Regions from separate parts of the Staphylococcus schleiferi genome, predicted to be linked through region 1. Evidence: riboswitches for the same ligand, from Rfam matches in the RefSeq annotation. Region 1 holds a riboswitch; the other holds the start of a gene.
The links. A riboswitch is a leader RNA that binds a small molecule or an ion and turns the genes downstream of it on or off. The one in region 1 is predicted to bind thiamine pyrophosphate.
Positions count from the first base shown of each region.

Region 2: linked by a shared signal. The riboswitch ahead of MUA40_RS10280 (thiamine phosphate synthase) and the one ahead of tenA (thiaminase II) in region 1 are both predicted to bind thiamine pyrophosphate.

Region 1 is NZ_CP094712.1:814,764-823,149, forward strand. It holds gene atpA (F0F1 ATP synthase subunit alpha) at 1-205, shown strand, start outside; gene atpG (ATP synthase F1 subunit gamma) at 238-1,104, shown strand; gene atpD (F0F1 ATP synthase subunit beta) at 1,128-2,540, shown strand; gene MUA40_RS03645 (F0F1 ATP synthase subunit epsilon) at 2,563-2,967, shown strand; gene MUA40_RS03650 (DUF1146 family protein) at 3,214-3,444, shown strand; gene murA (UDP-N-acetylglucosamine 1-carboxyvinyltransferase) at 3,571-4,836, shown strand; gene MUA40_RS03660 (hypothetical protein) at 4,808-5,026, shown strand; gene fabZ (3-hydroxyacyl-ACP dehydratase FabZ) at 5,026-5,469, shown strand; gene MUA40_RS03670 (YwpF-like family protein) at 5,691-6,125, opposite strand; gene MUA40_RS03675 (single-stranded DNA-binding protein) at 6,306-6,671, shown strand; TPP riboswitch at 7,090-7,190, shown strand; gene tenA (thiaminase II) at 7,260-7,937, shown strand; gene thiD (bifunctional hydroxymethylpyrimidine kinase/phosphomethylpyrimidine kinase) at 7,941-8,386, shown strand, end outside.
Region 2 is NZ_CP094712.1:2,170,602-2,178,987, reverse strand. It holds gene kdpA (potassium-transporting ATPase subunit KdpA) at 1-22, shown strand, start outside; gene kdpB (potassium-transporting ATPase subunit KdpB) at 38-2,062, shown strand; gene kdpC (potassium-transporting ATPase subunit KdpC) at 2,073-2,636, shown strand; gene MUA40_RS10285 (Bax inhibitor-1 family protein) at 3,186-3,812, shown strand; TPP riboswitch at 3,832-3,939, shown strand; gene MUA40_RS10280 (thiamine phosphate synthase) at 4,014-4,598, shown strand; gene thiS (sulfur carrier protein ThiS) at 4,604-4,804, shown strand; gene MUA40_RS10270 (thiazole synthase) at 4,807-5,574, shown strand; gene MUA40_RS10265 (ThiF family adenylyltransferase) at 5,574-6,581, shown strand; gene MUA40_RS10260 (YebC/PmpR family DNA-binding transcriptional regulator) at 6,656-7,369, shown strand; gene MUA40_RS10255 (cupin domain-containing protein) at 7,393-7,869, shown strand; gene MUA40_RS10250 (ribonuclease FAU-1 family protein) at 8,244-8,386, shown strand, end outside.

The sequences.
Region 1 (8,386 bases):
CATTTACGCATTAACACGTGGCTATTTAGACGATATTCCAGTGGTTGATATTACACGCTTTGAAAGTGAAATTATTGAATGGACAAAATCAAATGCCAACGATATCTTCACTGAAATTCGTGAAACTGGCGGATTGCCTGCAGATGATAAATTTGAAGCAGCAATTACGGAATTCAAAAAAGGATTCAAAGTTTCAGAAGAATAATCGATCATTAAAATAGATAAGGTGGTGAGATAGTGGCTTCATTAAAAGAAATTGATTCTCGTATAAAATCAACGAAAAAGACGAAGCAAATTACAAACGCGATGAACATGGTTTCAAGTTCGAAATTGCGTAAGGCTGAAAAAAACGCAAAGACATTTCGACCATATATGGAAAAAATGGAAGATGCGATTACAGCGATTGCGGGTGCGAATACGAATAACACCCATCCTATGCTTGTTGAACGCGAAGTGAAACGTGTCGGTTATATGGTGATTACAAGTGACCGAGGCCTTGCAGGTGCATACAGTGCCAACGTTTTAAAACATATGATTCGTGATATCGAAAAACGACATCAAAGTTCTGACGAATACAGTATTATTGTGCTAGGACAAATCGGTGCTTCATTTTTAAAAAATAGAGGATACGAGATTGAAAATACATTAACTGATATTCCAGATCAGCCTTCATTTAAAGCCATTCAAGCTATAGCTAAACGCGCTGTTGACTTATACGCAGAAGAACGTATTGATGAATTACATGTCTACTATAGCCATTACATGAGTGTCATTGAAAATAAACCAAGAAGTAAAAAATTATTACCATTATCTCCTGAGGATTCAAGCTTAGGGCACGGCGCGTTATCGTCATATGAATTCGAACCAGATAAAGAAGCAATATTAAAAGTCTTATTACCACAATATATTGAGAGCTTAATTTATGGTACGATTCTTGATGCTAAAGCGAGTGAACATGCATCTCGTATGAATGCGATGAAGAATGCTTCTGATAATGCAGGAGAAATGATTGATGATTTATCATTACAATTTAACCGTGCGCGACAAGCAGCCATTACACAACAAATCACTGAAATTGTTGGTGGTTCAGCAGCGTTAGAATAATTTGATTATAAGGAGGAAGAAACATGGGATTAGGCCGTGTAACTCAGGTCATGGGGCCAGTTATTGACGTGCGTTTTGAACATAATGAAATTCCAAATATTAACAACGCACTTATCATTGAAGTGGCAAGAGATGGTGAAACTGAGAGTTTAACTTTAGAGGTCGCACTTCATTTAGGTGACGATGTTGTACGTACAATCGCAATGGACTCTACAGATGGTGTTCAACGTGGTTCGGAAGTAAAAGATACTGGCGCACCAATTAGTGTACCAGTAGGAGATGCTACACTTGGACGTGTCTTCAATGTTTTAGGTGAACATATTGACTTAGAAAATGAAATTGACGCTTCAGTACGTCGTGATCCGATTCACCGTTCAGCACCTCAATTTGATGAACTTTCTACAGAAGTAGAAATTTTAGAAACTGGAATTAAAGTTGTAGACTTATTAGCACCTTACATTAAAGGTGGTAAGATTGGATTATTTGGTGGTGCCGGTGTAGGTAAAACTGTATTAATTCAAGAATTAATTAACAATATCGCGCAAGAGCACGGTGGTATTTCAGTATTCGCTGGTGTAGGTGAACGTACACGTGAAGGTAATGACTTATACTATGAAATGAAAGATAGTGGTGTTATTGCTAAAACAGCGATGGTATTCGGACAAATGAACGAGCCACCTGGTGCACGTATGCGTGTTGCGTTATCCGGTTTAACTATGGCTGAATATTTCCGTGATGAACAAGGACAAGACGTATTATTGTTTATCGACAATATTTTCCGTTTCACACAAGCAGGTTCAGAAGTATCAGCATTATTAGGCCGTATGCCTTCAGCAGTAGGTTACCAACCAACGTTAGCGACTGAAATGGGTCAATTACAAGAGCGTATTACATCTACAAACAAAGGGTCTGTTACATCAATTCAAGCGGTATTCGTACCAGCCGATGACTATACTGACCCAGCGCCAGCAACAGCTTTCGCGCACTTAGATGCAACAACAAACTTGGAACGTAAACTTAGTGAAATGGGTATCTACCCAGCTGTGGACCCATTAGCTTCAACGTCACGTGCACTTGAACCTACTGTAGTTGGACAAGAACACTATGATGTTGCACGACAAGTTCAATCTACTTTACAAAAATACCGTGAATTACAAGATATCATTGCTATTTTAGGTATGGATGAATTGTCAGATGAAGATAAGAAAACTGTTGAACGTGCGCGTCGTATCCAATTCTTCTTATCACAAAACTTCCATGTTGCTGAACAATTTACAGGTCAAAAAGGATCTTACGTCCCTGTTAAACAAACTGTACAAGACTTCAAAGCAATTTTAGATGGTAAGTATGACCATATCCCTGAAGATGCATTCCGCTTAGTGGGTGGCATTGATGACGTGATTGCGAAAACAAAAGATATGGGTGTAGAAGTTTAATACAAATTAGGAGGCTTGGATAATGAATACATTAACCTTAGATATCGTCACTCCTAATGGTTCTGTTTATAAAGAAGAGAACGTAGAAATCGTTGTCTTACAAACAACAGCAGGCGAGATGGGTGTGATGTACGGTCACATTCCGACGGTTACACCATTAAGAATCGGTCATATCAAAGTGACTAAAGATGGCAAAGCAGATTATATCGCTGTAACAGAAGGGTTTGCTGAGATTAGACATGAAAAAGTAAATATTTTAGCACAAGCTGCTGAATCAGCAGAAGATATTGACTTAGAGCGTGCAAAATCAGCAAAACAACGTGCAACTTTTTATCTTGAAGGAGATCAATCAGATACGGATTTAAAACGTGCAGAACGTGCATTGCAACGTGCTGATAACCGTATCGAAGTTGCTAAATACAAGTAGTTGGCTTTGACGAGCTAACAATCAAAAGCTCGATGTGTATCTATCCACACATCGAGCTTTTTATAATGGTATCAATGCTGCAATCTAGCAATCATAAGTCTCTAAAACTATTATTGCCCATTATATTTCATTTCAATGCTATTATAGAAAAATTGTGTTTATAAAAGGCGCTAATAGTATGAATTGTACTATAAATCATGTAGAATTAATGAAGAGAATGAAATTGTGAAGGAGCAAAATAACAATATGGATTATATGGGTCAATTTGCTATCGCACATATTATAACGCACGTGTTCTGTATTTGTATTGCTTATTGGGGCTTAAATGCAATTAGGCTAGATCAGTTTTTTAAAAAAGGATTTCCTATGCAAGTACAAGTCATTATGATTTTTGCAGCAATTTTATTAGGCACAAGCGTGAGTAATTTTATTATTGATTTACTACATTTTTCTACGCAAATCAGATATTTATTTTAAAAATTCAACTCATGATGTTTAAAATAAAATAAATAAGTTAAATAGCTAATAACCGGTGTATTTGCTCAAGTAGTGACCAATTAAAAAAATAGAACAGAGTTGTAAACTAGTGGAGGATTAATGAAGATGGATAGAATTATTGTTAAAGGCGGTCAAACGCTTAAAGGTGAAGTAACGGTAGAGGGGGCAAAAAATGCAGTCCTACCGATTATTACAGCTTCATTATTAGCAAGTAAAGGGAAAAGTGAATTACTTAACGTACCTGCTTTAAGTGATGTCGAAACAATTAACAACGTGCTTAGCGTTTTAAATGCTAAAGTGAAATATCATGAAAAAAAGCAATCGGTAACAGTCGATGCTTCTAAAGATTTAAATGAAGAAGCCCCTTATGAATATGTGAGTAAAATGAGAGCTAGCATCCTTGTTATGGGACCTTTATTAGCTAGATTAGGACGTGCAAAAGTAGCATTACCTGGAGGGTGTGCAATCGGTTCCCGTCCGATAGAGCAGCACTTAAAAGGTCTTGAAGCATTAGGTGCCAAAATATATCAAGAAGCAGGTTATATCTATGCTGAAGCACCTCAAGGTTTAGTTGGAAATGAGATCCATTTTGATTTTCCAAGTGTAGGCGCAACACAAAATGTGATTATGGCAGCAACCTTGGCAAAAGGACGTACCGTCATTGAAAATGTTGCAAGAGAACCTGAAATTGTCGACCTCGCAAATTACATTAATGAAATGGGTGGCGACGTTAAAGGTGCAGGCACAGATACCATCATTATTAACGGTGTTGAATCATTGAAAGGGGTCCAACACGTAATTATTCCTGACCGTATCGAAGCAGGAACACTGATGATTGCTGCTGCCATTACGAGAGGCGACGTATTGGTTAAAGGTGCAATTAAAGAGCACATGACAAGTTTAGTCTATAAATTGGAAGAAATGGGTGTAAACCTCGAATATCAAGAGGATGGTATACGTGTAACTGCTCCGGAACAACTACAGCCAGTAGATGTTAAAACGCTTCCTCACCCAGGTTTCCCGACAGATATGCAGTCACAAATGATGGCACTGCTTTTAACAGCTGAAGGCCATAAAGTCATCACGGAAACGGTGTTTGAAAACCGATTTATGCATGTAGGTGAATTCAAACGTATGAATGCTAAAATATCAGTTGAAGGCCGTAGCGCAAAAATAGAAGGCAAAAGTGAGTTGCAAGGTGCGCAAGTCAAAGCAACCGATTTACGTGCAGCAGCAGCTTTAATTTTAGCTGGCCTTGTGGCAGATGGAGAAACAACAGTAACTGAACTGAAACACCTTGATCGTGGTTATGTGAATTTTCATGGAAAGCTTAAATCATTAGGTGCTCAAATTGAAAGAGTTAATGACTAAGCGAAATAACTGGTTACAAGTCCTGACGCATTCACTCAGTGCAAAATTGATTCTTTTTGTAATCGTCGCAGTAATTTTGTTTTTTGTCGGAATCATGACAGGCTTTATTATTAACCATGACAACGTCATTAAAATGTTTGATTTGAGTTTTTGGCATCATATATTTGAAACAATTGGAGGAGAAGATTAATGGAAACCATCTTTGATTATAATGAAATAAAAAATATTATACCGCACCGTCAACCTTTTTTGTTGATAGATAAAGTTGTTGAATATGAGCCGGGTCAACGTTGCGTGGGTATTAAACAAGTTTCAGGTAATGAGCCGTTTTTCCAAGGCCATTTTCCAGAATATGCAGTTATGCCAGGCGTCTTGATTACAGAAGCTTTAGCACAAACAGGTGCTGTCGCTATGCTGAATAGTGAGGAGAATAAAGGGAAGTTAGCCTTATTTGCTGGTATAGATAAATGTCGTTTTAAAAAGCAAGTGGTTCCAGGAGATACACTACGTTTAGAAGTAGAAATCACAAAAATTAAAGGGCCGATAGGAAAAGGGACTGCTAAAGCAACAGTTGATGGTCAAATTGCATGTAGTTGTGAATTAACTTTCGCATTGCAAGATCCTAATGCCTAATTAAAAATTAAATATAATGGCATAATGAATGTCCAATATAAAAAAGTAGATGTCTGGGTCGTGAACAACTTGAATCAAGTACAACCTAGACATCTACTTTTATTTGAAGAAACGTCGATATTCCTCTTGTTTAAATATATTTGAGATGTTTTATTCAATTTAATATTTCTGATACGTTTAATTTTTACGAAAAGTTGTTGTCAAAAATGATTAATTTCACACTATTGCCGTTCGTCTTTTAAACGTGGTTTTGATTGCATCATACGGTTAAATGTTGTGATTAACTCATCACCTTCAAGACCTTCATTCACTAATTGCTCAAGTAAACTTTCCGCGTACACTTGGCGCAATGTATAGATGTGACATTCAAATACGACAGAGATAGACTCTTTTAAAGGTGTAATATGTTTAATTGTGGCATCAAATAACGCAGGATCGTTAGAAGGGCGTGTAATGACGACACGAATATCTAATAACTTTTCTTCTGCCATATACTGTTCCATTTGTTCTTGATGCACATCAGAAATGACAATTTCCAACAACCAACCTGTTCCACTATTTTCTTTATTAATAATAACGCCATCAATCAGTTCATATTCTGTCACAGTACTGTTTTCAGAAACGATTTGGAAGCGGACAGCCTTAAATGTTTTCATTCAACCAACCCCTTAAAAGATTAAAGAACTTTTCGAAAAAATGGATTCATCGCTTATTATAACTCAAAAAGTAAAAAAATTCTTTACCTGCTTGAACTTTTAAAGGAGGTTGCATGGTTGTTTTTAATTTTTTGAACATTGTTTTATTGTGATAAACCGACTATATTACGGATATAGGAGGTGAGCTCAATTAACCAATTTCAAGCAATCGGTTGTATTAATCGTCCGCCACAGTATTATGAAAATGAAAACAGTCACTTGATAACTTTTACAGCCAAAGTCACACGTAACTATTTAAGTCGCAACCAGCGACCCATGTATGACTTTTTGAACTGCAAAGCATATGGAGAAGTGGCAATTCAAATTAAAGAAGCTTTCAAAGAAGACATCATTGTAGCAATCAGCGGACAAATTCAAACAAGACGTTTTTTTCATAATGATGAAAAACGTTATGCTACGGAACTTCTCGTTACACAATTTTATCCCTTTATTCCCTCGCAAATGAAATCAACATGTGAAAACCTAACAAGCCAAACACAAATTTAAATATCTATGATTTATCACCCACTATGCTTTCAAAATCAACCTTCTCAAATTATATTTCCCCTTACAAAATATAATCGAATTTACCTCACACAATCATTTAACTGATCTTATTCATTTACCTTCAAAAACATTCCCAACTATTATTTTTGAATGGGAGTGGGACAGAAATCTATAGATTTCGTCGTCCCACCCCGGCAAAGATGACTAGGGCTGAGGCGAGCTAGAAGAGCGAAAGCGCAGCCCAGACATCGACTGCGCTCTATAAATGAAAAGAATACATACATAAAGGTATTAAATATTGGAACAACAGTTTCATACTAATAATTGGTAAATCGAATCATTAAAATAGAATATTCAGAATAAAAGTCGACTCTAATTGAAATTAAACAGTCTTTTTGATACATTAAGTATAAATAAATAAGACTACTAGGGGCGCCTTATGGCTGAGATGAATGGCAATTCAGACCCTTCGAACCTGATTTGGTTGATACCAACGTAGGGAAGTAGCGGTATAACATCATTCACCATGGTATGTTATCAAGGCTGCTTTTCTTAGTGGTCTTTTTTCATATCAAAGGAGAATACAAAATGACATTTTCTGAACAGTTAATGCAAGAGGCAGAGCCAATTATTGAGCAAATTTATAATGATGATTTTATTCAAGGTTTACTTACAGGGCAAATTCCTAAAGCAGCAGTTAAGCATTATTTACGTGCAGACGCTCGCTATTTAAATGAGTTTGCGAAAATATACGCGTTGTTAATACCTAAAGTCAATTCAAAAGAAGAAATACAATTTTTGACCGAACAAATACAATTTGCAAGCTCAGGAGAAGTGGAACCGCATCATATTTTAGCTGATTTTGTAGGTGAAGATTATCAATCGATAATCGCTGAGGGTGAATGGTATCCCTCTGCCGATCATTACATTAAACATATGTATTACAATGCTTTTGCATTTGATAATGTGGCATATACGATTGCCGCTATGGCGCCATGCCCATATGTTTATCAACAACTTGGTAAACGTGCAATGGCACAGTACGATTTTTCAAATTCAAACCCATTGAAATCATGGTTTGCATTTTATGCACAAGAAATGGACACTTTAATGTCATACATTCAACGATGGTTAGATGATTATGCAGAAACGAGTTCTACTCAAGTTCAAAAAACTTTACGACAAAACTTTCTACAAAGTACGATTCATGAACGCCGTTTCTTTAATATGTCATATCAATTAGAACAATGGGAATTTGGAGGGTAAAAAATGGAAAAACCAAAAATAGCTTTAACAATTGCAGGTACGGATCCTAGTGGTGGCGCAGGTGCAATGGCAGATTTGAAATCTTTTCATTCCTGTGGTGTTTATGGCATGGCAGCAATTACAAGTATTGTAGCGCAAAACTCTTTAGGTGTTCAGCATATTCATAATTTAGATGCTGCATGGCTTGAAGAACAATTAGAAAGTGTATTTAATGATGAAAAACCGCATGCTTTAAAAACGGGTATGATACCTACACCGGAAATGATGGAAGTCATCGAAAACTATTTGAAAAAGATTGATATTCCTTATGTCATAGATCCCGTAATGGTTGCCAAAAGTGGAGATTCATTAATGGACCAAAGTGTACGTCAGAGTTTAAAAGAATCATTATTACCTTATGCAGATGTTGCAACACCTAATCTTCCTGAAGCTGAAGAAATCGTGGAAAT
Region 2 (8,386 bases), 1.2 Mb from region 1:
AGAATTTTTATCATTAAAATAAAGGAGGATATGTTGAATGAATCAATCATCTCATGTCTTGAATGGCGCGATCGTCAAACAAGCCATCAAAGAGAGTTTTATAAAATTAAACCCTGCATATCTCATTAAAAATCCAATTATGTTTGTTGTAGAGGTAGGGATGGTTTTAACTTTAATAATGACGATAGTTCCACAAATTTTTACAGATGATGCAATGTCACGAATTTATTTATTTACGATTTTTGTGATTTTATTATTGACGATTCTGTTCTCTAATTTTTCAGAAGCCATTGCTGAAGGACGTGGTAAAGCACAGGCGAACAGTCTTCGTGAAACAAAATCAAATATGGTTGCACGTCGAATTATAGGCGATGAAAAATATGAAACGATTGACGGTTCTGCGTTAAAACGTGGGGATCGCATCCTTGTTAAAGCAGGGGAAACCATCCCATCAGACGGAACAATTATTGAAGGGATTGCAACGGTTGATGAATCTGCAATTACAGGGGAATCAGCACCAGTGATTAAAGAATCAGGTGGCGATTTTTCAGGTGTTATTGGTGGCACAACTGTAACATCGGATTGGCTTATTATTGAAGTCGATAGTGAGGAAGGGGCTACGTTTTTAGATAAAATGATTGCCTTAGTCGAAGGTGCACAACGTAAAAAAACGCCAAATGAAATTGCACTTTTTACCTTACTTATCACTTTAACGATTATCTTTTTAGTTGTTATTTTAACGTTTTATCCTATTGCACAGTACTTAAAACTGAATGTGCCCATTGCAACGTTGATCGCATTAACAGTATGTTTAATACCGACAACGATTGGGGGATTACTTTCAGCTATTGGTATTGCTGGGATGGACCGTGTGACACAGTTTAATATTTTAGCTAAAAGCGGACGTTCCGTAGAAACATGCGGGGACGTAGACGTATTAATTTTGGATAAAACCGGCACAATTACTTATGGTAACCGTTTAGCGGAATCATTGATGCCTGTGCATGAAGAATGGTACGACAGATTACTCGTCGCAGCTTACGAAACTTCTGTTTATGATGATACACCTGAAGGCAAAAGTATTGTTACTTTGGCGCAAGCTTCATCGGTTCAATTACCGGATGAAGTCAAAGGTGACTACCAACCTTTTAAAGCGGAAACACGTATGAGCGGTATTATCATGGGTGATCGTGCTGTCTTTAAAGGGGCACCTAATAGTATGATTAAATATGTTAAACAAAAAGGCGGCAGGGTACCTTCTAATATTGAATCGCTGGTTACTGAAGTCTCTAGTAAAGGCGGAACACCTTTAATCGTCGTTGAAGATCAAACCATTTTAGGCGTTATTTACTTAAAAGATGTCATTAAAGAAGGATTGGTCGAACGTTTTCAAGAGTTACGTCAAATGGGCATCGAAACAGTTATGTGTACAGGTGATAACGAATTAACTGCCGCGACTATTGCGAAAGAAGCGGGTGTGGATCGTTTTATCGCAGAATGTAAGCCAGAAGATAAAATAAAAGTCATTAAAGAAGAACAAGAAAAAGGGCATATCGTCGCGATGACAGGAGACGGAACAAACGATGCGCCTGCATTAGCACAAGCCAACGTTGGATTAGCTATGAACTCAGGTACATTAAGTGCAAAAGAAGCAGCAAATCTAATTGATTTGGATTCAAATCCAACTAAACTGATGGAAGTTGTTAAAATCGGTAAACAATTATTGATGACGAGAGGTGCGTTGACAACATTTAGTATTGCGAATGATATTGCGAAATATTTTGCGATTTTACCTGCAATGATGATGGTCACTGTACCGGAAATGAGTATTTTAAATATTATGCGTTTGAATTCTCCTGAATCTGCAATTGTTTCAGCGTTAATATTTAATGCACTGATTATTGCATTATTAATTCCAATTGCGATGAAAGGTGTGCGCATTAAAGGTGCTTCAACGGAGACCATCCTCATGAAAAATATGTTGGTATATGGATTGGGTGGTATGATTGTTCCGTTTATTGGAATTAAACTCATCGATCTCATTGTTCAATGGTGGATATAGGAGGGTGTATATGAAAGCGATAAGAAGTAGCATAGGACTCGTTGTAATGACAATGGTTTTGTGTGGTGTCCTCTTTCCATTGGCTGTAACGGCAGTTGGACAGACGTTGTTTCATCACCAAGCTAACGGAAGTCTTGTGACACAGAATGGTAAGGTAGTAGGTTCAAATCTCATTGGACAGCAGTGGAATGAACCTCAGTATTTTCACGGAAGAACGAGTGCTGTCAAATATAATATGGATAAAACGACATTAAAAGAAAAAGGGGTGGCTTCTGGTAGTGATAACTATTCAAATGGCAATCCTGAACTTAAAAAGAGAGTAGAAGACTTAAAACAAGATGATGGTCACCATACACCGATTGATGCGGTGACAGAATCTGGTTCAGGTTTAGATCCGGATATTACGGTGGATAATGCAAAACAACAGGTGGCACGTATTGCAAAACAACGAAATCTCTCACCACAACAAATTGATCAATTAATTACTAAGCAAGCACATAAAGGAACGATGTATGATGACTATGTGAATGTGTTGGCGTTAAATATGGCGTTAGATCATTTGTCAGCACATTAATTGTTGATTGTACAGTGGCCGTTGTACGGTTTATGATGAGATGAGGCTGGGGTTATTTCCTCAATTCAAACGCTCTAAGATTGTTTTTAATTAAACTGTCTTAGAGCGTTTTTGATGTTGGATTACTTGTATGGATGGCTTCGCTTTCCGAGGGGACAGCCTCAGCCTGTAGTCTTCGGCTTGTCCTGTTCCCTCAGGCGTCTCGCCATCCATGCATCGTCAAAAATATACAGTGCTTCATTGTTTTAAATTCAAACGTGCATCGATTCATCGTAACAGTGAGTCATTGAACAGTGTGCAATTTCTAATGGCTTAATAAGGGCGTTGAAGTGTTTTATAGGTTGATACCCAGGCTGTTTCAACTGAATGTAAAATAAAAAATGACGTAATAAAAAGGGCCATAAGACGCGAATTTATCGAGATGAAAATTTAATGCGATATTGAATGAGGTCTAAAAAGTGCATTTTCGGGTACAAGACAAGAGACTTTATTTTATTCGTAACACAATCTATCGTAAAATATAACAACCAAAAAGAAAGGAGAGAAAAGATGTCATCATCAACACATCAACCCCCTAGTAAGGCTTATGGAAAAGTTTGGCTCTTTTTTGTTTATTATTGGCTTATTTTTGGGATTTCAACTTATTTAGGTCAATTTTTACCAGAAGCATGGCGCCAACCGCTATCGATAGGATTACTTATCCTTATTCTGATTTCGATGGTTGTCCAACGTGTACGTTTTAGTGGTCCTATCATTTCACATATTTATACCATTGTTGCAGGCTTATTATCCTATGCCACATTTATGTATACGTTAGAAGATTTAGGGCCAAGTGTATTTTTTAACACTGTTTTATTAGCGATTGCGGCGTTTCTTATCTTTGGCTTTTTAGGTTATTTTTTGATAAAAGATGCTTCAAGTATTGGAAAATATTTATTCGTGACACTTATCGCTTTAATTTTAGCAAGTCTACTTGGGTGGTTTATCCATAACCCGATTTACCATACGCTCATTGCGGTGGTAGGTTTGTTATTATTCTTATTGTATACGCTTTATGACTTTAATCGGATGAAACGAGGACAATTTTCACTTAGAGAGATGGGTTTCAATTTGTTCTTAAACCTTTTCCGTATTATTCGTTATGTGTTAGAATTAACACGTATGGTAAAACGTTAACGCAATTGAATAGATAAAACGATTCCACTGGAAGTGCCATTGCGAATGGCTGAGATTGAAATGCGATTTCAAAATTCCTGAACCTGATCCAGTTCGTACTGGCGTAGGAAAGTGGCTGAATTCGTGGGAATAACACGCTACTTTTCTTAATTTGATTTATGAAAAGTAGCTTTTTTTGTTGCGTTAAGGAGGATGGATACGATGATTGTAGTGGTTACACCTTATCAAAGGCTTGATTATACGCATATTCAACGCTTGTGTGCAATTGAACCTGATATTGATGGCGTCATTTTCAGGACACCTATGAGAAAGCCTGAACTAGAAAATTGGATTTTAAAGTTGCATGATGAAGGTTTTCCAAAATCTAAAATGATTGTACATACGGATGTGCAGCTTGCCGAGCAATTGGGCATTCATCGCCTTCATTTCAGAGAAGGTGATGTTAACGCCGAACATATCAAACAGAAGTCGCCGGATTATCGTATTAGTATGTCTACGCATTCTGAAAATAGTATTCGCTATGCGCAAGCCCAACATTTTGATTTCGTATTGTTTGGTCATCTCTTTCCCACACCCTCTAAGCCCCATCAGCCACCACGATCCTCTAGTGAAATTGCAGCAGTGTTGTCTATTGACTTTCCTATTATTGCAATTGGAGGCATTCGTCTTGAGACAATCCAAAACGTTCCTACAGGTTTTTCGGGGATCGCATGTATCGGAAGTGCGTTTTCAAACGAAATCCATCAGTTTAGACAAATGGTCACTTATTGGCGTGCAAAGGAGTGAAGGTAATGCAAGTATATGTGAATGGTGAAAGGCAACTTTTCGATGAAGGCACTACGATTCGTGATATATTGAATCACTTTGGTATTGAATCAAAACGCATGGCAGTTGAACGTAACGAAGAAGTTGTAAAACGCTCAGAGTGGGATACAACTGAAGTGCGTGAAGACGATCAGTTAGAACTTTTAGAATTTGTTGGAGGCGGTTAATGATGTTTAAAATTGGTAATTTAAGTTTCAATTCAAGATTGTTTTTAGGAACAGGTAAATTCGAAAATGAAGAGATTCAATCTCGTGCAATTGATGCATCTGAAACAGAAGTACTTACATTTGCGGTACGCCGAATGAGTTTGTATGATGAAAAGTTGCCGAACCCTTTAGCCAATGTGGACTTATCTAAATTTACGACATTTCCAAATACAGCAGGTGCGAAAACGGCTGAAGAAGCAGTACGTATTGCTGAATTGGCAAATGAAGCTGGTGTATGTGACATGATTAAAGTAGAGGTAATTGGTGATGATGAAACATTATTACCTGATCCCCTCGAAACTTATAAAGCATGTGAAATTTTATTAGAAAAAGGCTACATTGTTTGTCCATATATTTCAGATGATGTTGTGTTAGCGAAACGTTTGGAAGCGCTCGGTGTACATGCCGTGATGCCACTTGCTTCGCCAATTGGTACAGGAAGAGGGATTAGCAATCCTTTAAACTTACGTTATATTATAGAAAAAAGCCAAGTTCCTGTTATTGTGGATGCGGGGATAGGTTCAGCAAAAGACTGTGCGGAAGCGATGGAACTTGGGGCAGATGCGATATTATTAAATTCTGCAGTATCACGTGCTAAAGATTCTGTGAAAATGGCAGAAGCAATGAAAAAAGGTATTGAAGCGGGTCGCTTGAGCTATGAAGCGGGTCGTATTCCTATTCGCTATAATGCTGTTCAATCAAGTCCATCAGAGGGGTTAGGGTTCTTATAATGACCCGCTATAACAGACAAGAGAAATTTAAACCTTTTGGTCAACAAGGACAAGTCCAACTGCAACAATTACATGTGATGGTTATCGGTGTTGGTGCGCTAGGCAGTGGTATCGCAGAGCAATTGACGCGAAGTGGTGTCGGCCGTTTAACAATTGTTGATAAAGACGTGGTGTCCTTATCTAATTTACATCGTCAAAGTGGCTATACTGAAGCAGATGTACAAGCTATGACGCCGAAAGTATTTGCATTACAACAACATCTGTCAGCAATGAACCATGAAGTGACGATAGAACCATTGAATGAGGAGATTACAGCAAGGAACATATTGGGTATCCTCAATGAAACGCAACCCGACATGATTTTAGATGGACTTGATCGATTTGAAACACGTTATTTAGTTAATGAAGCCTCTAGAAAGTTAAATATTCCTTATATTTATGGGGCAGTAGTGGGGAGCCAAGTGAGTGTTTTTCCAATTCATCAAGATGGTCCATGCTTACATTGTGTAATGCCAGACGTACCAGATACAATGGAAAGTTGTGATATTAATGGTGTTCTTCCGCCCGCTGTTCATATGGCGAGTAGTCTGGTTGTAGCAGAAGTCTTCCATTATTTGATGCATGGTGATTTTTCTTATCGTATGACGACAATGGATATTTATCGTGGCAAAATGAAAACATTGTCTATCAAAGCATTGAAAGAAGAAGATTGTAAAGTTTGTGCTCAACATCAATATGATCGATTAAATCATAAACAACTTGAACAAACACAATTACTGTGTGGTGGCGTTTATCAATATAGACTCTCTCCAGAGCAGTTTTCAGCAAAAATCCATCCTAGTGTGACATGTTTAATCGAAAATCATTTTATTAAACGATTACAATATAAAGACTATGAAATGACATTATATCAAGATGGGCGGTTGTTGATTTATCACGCGTCAGATCAGCAAACGGCGCATGAATTAGTACAACGATTATTCGTACAACCTGTTCACATTGAGTAGAATTTGCCATACTGTAAAATTTCCATGTATAATAAAGAGTATTCAAAAAAGCATGTGAAAGCGAGATGGAAGTAATGGGACGTAAATGGAATAACATTAAAGAAAAGAAAGCACAAAAAGATAAAAATACAAGTCGTATTTATGCAAAATTTGGTAAAGAAATCTATGTGGCCGCAAAATCAGGAGAGCCAGATCCAGAGTCAAACCAAGCGTTAAAACTTGTACTTGAACGTGCTAAAACTTATTCTGTACCCAACCATATTATTGAAAGAGCAATCGACAAAGCTAAAGGTGGCGGCGAAGAAAATTTCGATGCGTTACGTTATGAAGGTTTTGGTCCAAGTGGCTCCATGGTCATCGTTGACGCTTTAACAAACAATGTTAATCGTACGGCATCTGATGTAAGAGCCGCATTTGGTAAAAATGGAGGAAATATGGGTGTTTCTGGTTCAGTTGCTTATATGTTCGATCACACAGCGACATTTGCCTTTGAAGGTTTTGATGCAGATGCTGTACTTGAAGCATTAATGGAAAACGATATAGATGTTCGTGACGTAGTTGAAGAAGGTGATTTGACAATCGTCTATGCTGAACCTGATCAGTTTGCTACAGTTCAACAAGCTTTACGCGACATGGGCGTCACTGACTTTGAAGTTGCAGAATTTGAAATGTTACCGCAAACAGAAGTGCAACTTTCTGATGAAGACCAAGCGACTTTTGAAAAATTGATTGACGTATTAGAAGACCTTGAAGATGTACAACGTGTCTTTCATAATGTTGAACTATAATAAATCTTTGGGAGGCATTTATTATGAATGTTCAAGAATGGATACAGCATCTTAATTTAACCCCTCATCCTGAAGGGGGATATTATCGTGAAACGATATTAAGTCCAGATCAGACAGAAGGCCGTCCAAATTATTCAAGCATTTATTTTTTATTAGAAGACGCAAACATTTCTCATTTTCATCGCATTGATGCTGATGAAATATGGTACTTTCATGCTGGGCACACACTCACAATTCATATGATACATCCTGATCACACATATGAAACTGTGCAACTTGGTCCCGATGTAGCAAATGGTGATGTATTACAATTTGTTGTACCTAAAAATACCATTTTTGCATCTTCTATTGAACAAGAAAATAGTTTTGCGGTAGTAGGTTGTATGGTACAACCGGCATTTCAATTTGAACATTTTGAATTATTCACACAAGATGAGCTTATAGAAACTTATCCTGAGCATAAAACAATCATTCAAAAATATGCGAAAAAGAATGTGTAAATGAAAGGGAATGAGGAATGTGACCTCATTACATCAATCCCATAACATATAGGGCGATGATGGGAGACAGTGGTTGTGATTTTAAACATACTAAGGTGGATGTTAAGGTGATGAGAACCTAACGATTGTATACACTTTAGTATGTTTTTTGTTTCATATTAAGATGTATGAAATCGTACGATGTTCTCATCTTTCAGAAAATCAACGTCCACGCTTAAATTGAACGCATAATAAATATTACACAGCACGCAGCTTTAGACAGACTGACATCTATCATCGAGGCATGGATGAACAAATTTCAAAACGGTTAGAAACTGAGAGAAGTGACATATAACGCTGATTTATATATAATGTACGAAAGGGGGTTGGTGGCTGTGAAAGTGAAATATATTGATAAACGTCACTGGCGTCGCCTCTTAGACCATGATTATATCGAAGTTAAAGTGAACAATAACAAATTTAAAGGCATCATAGGTTTAATTACAATTAAAAAGGTGAGAGAGCCATTAGAGGTGAC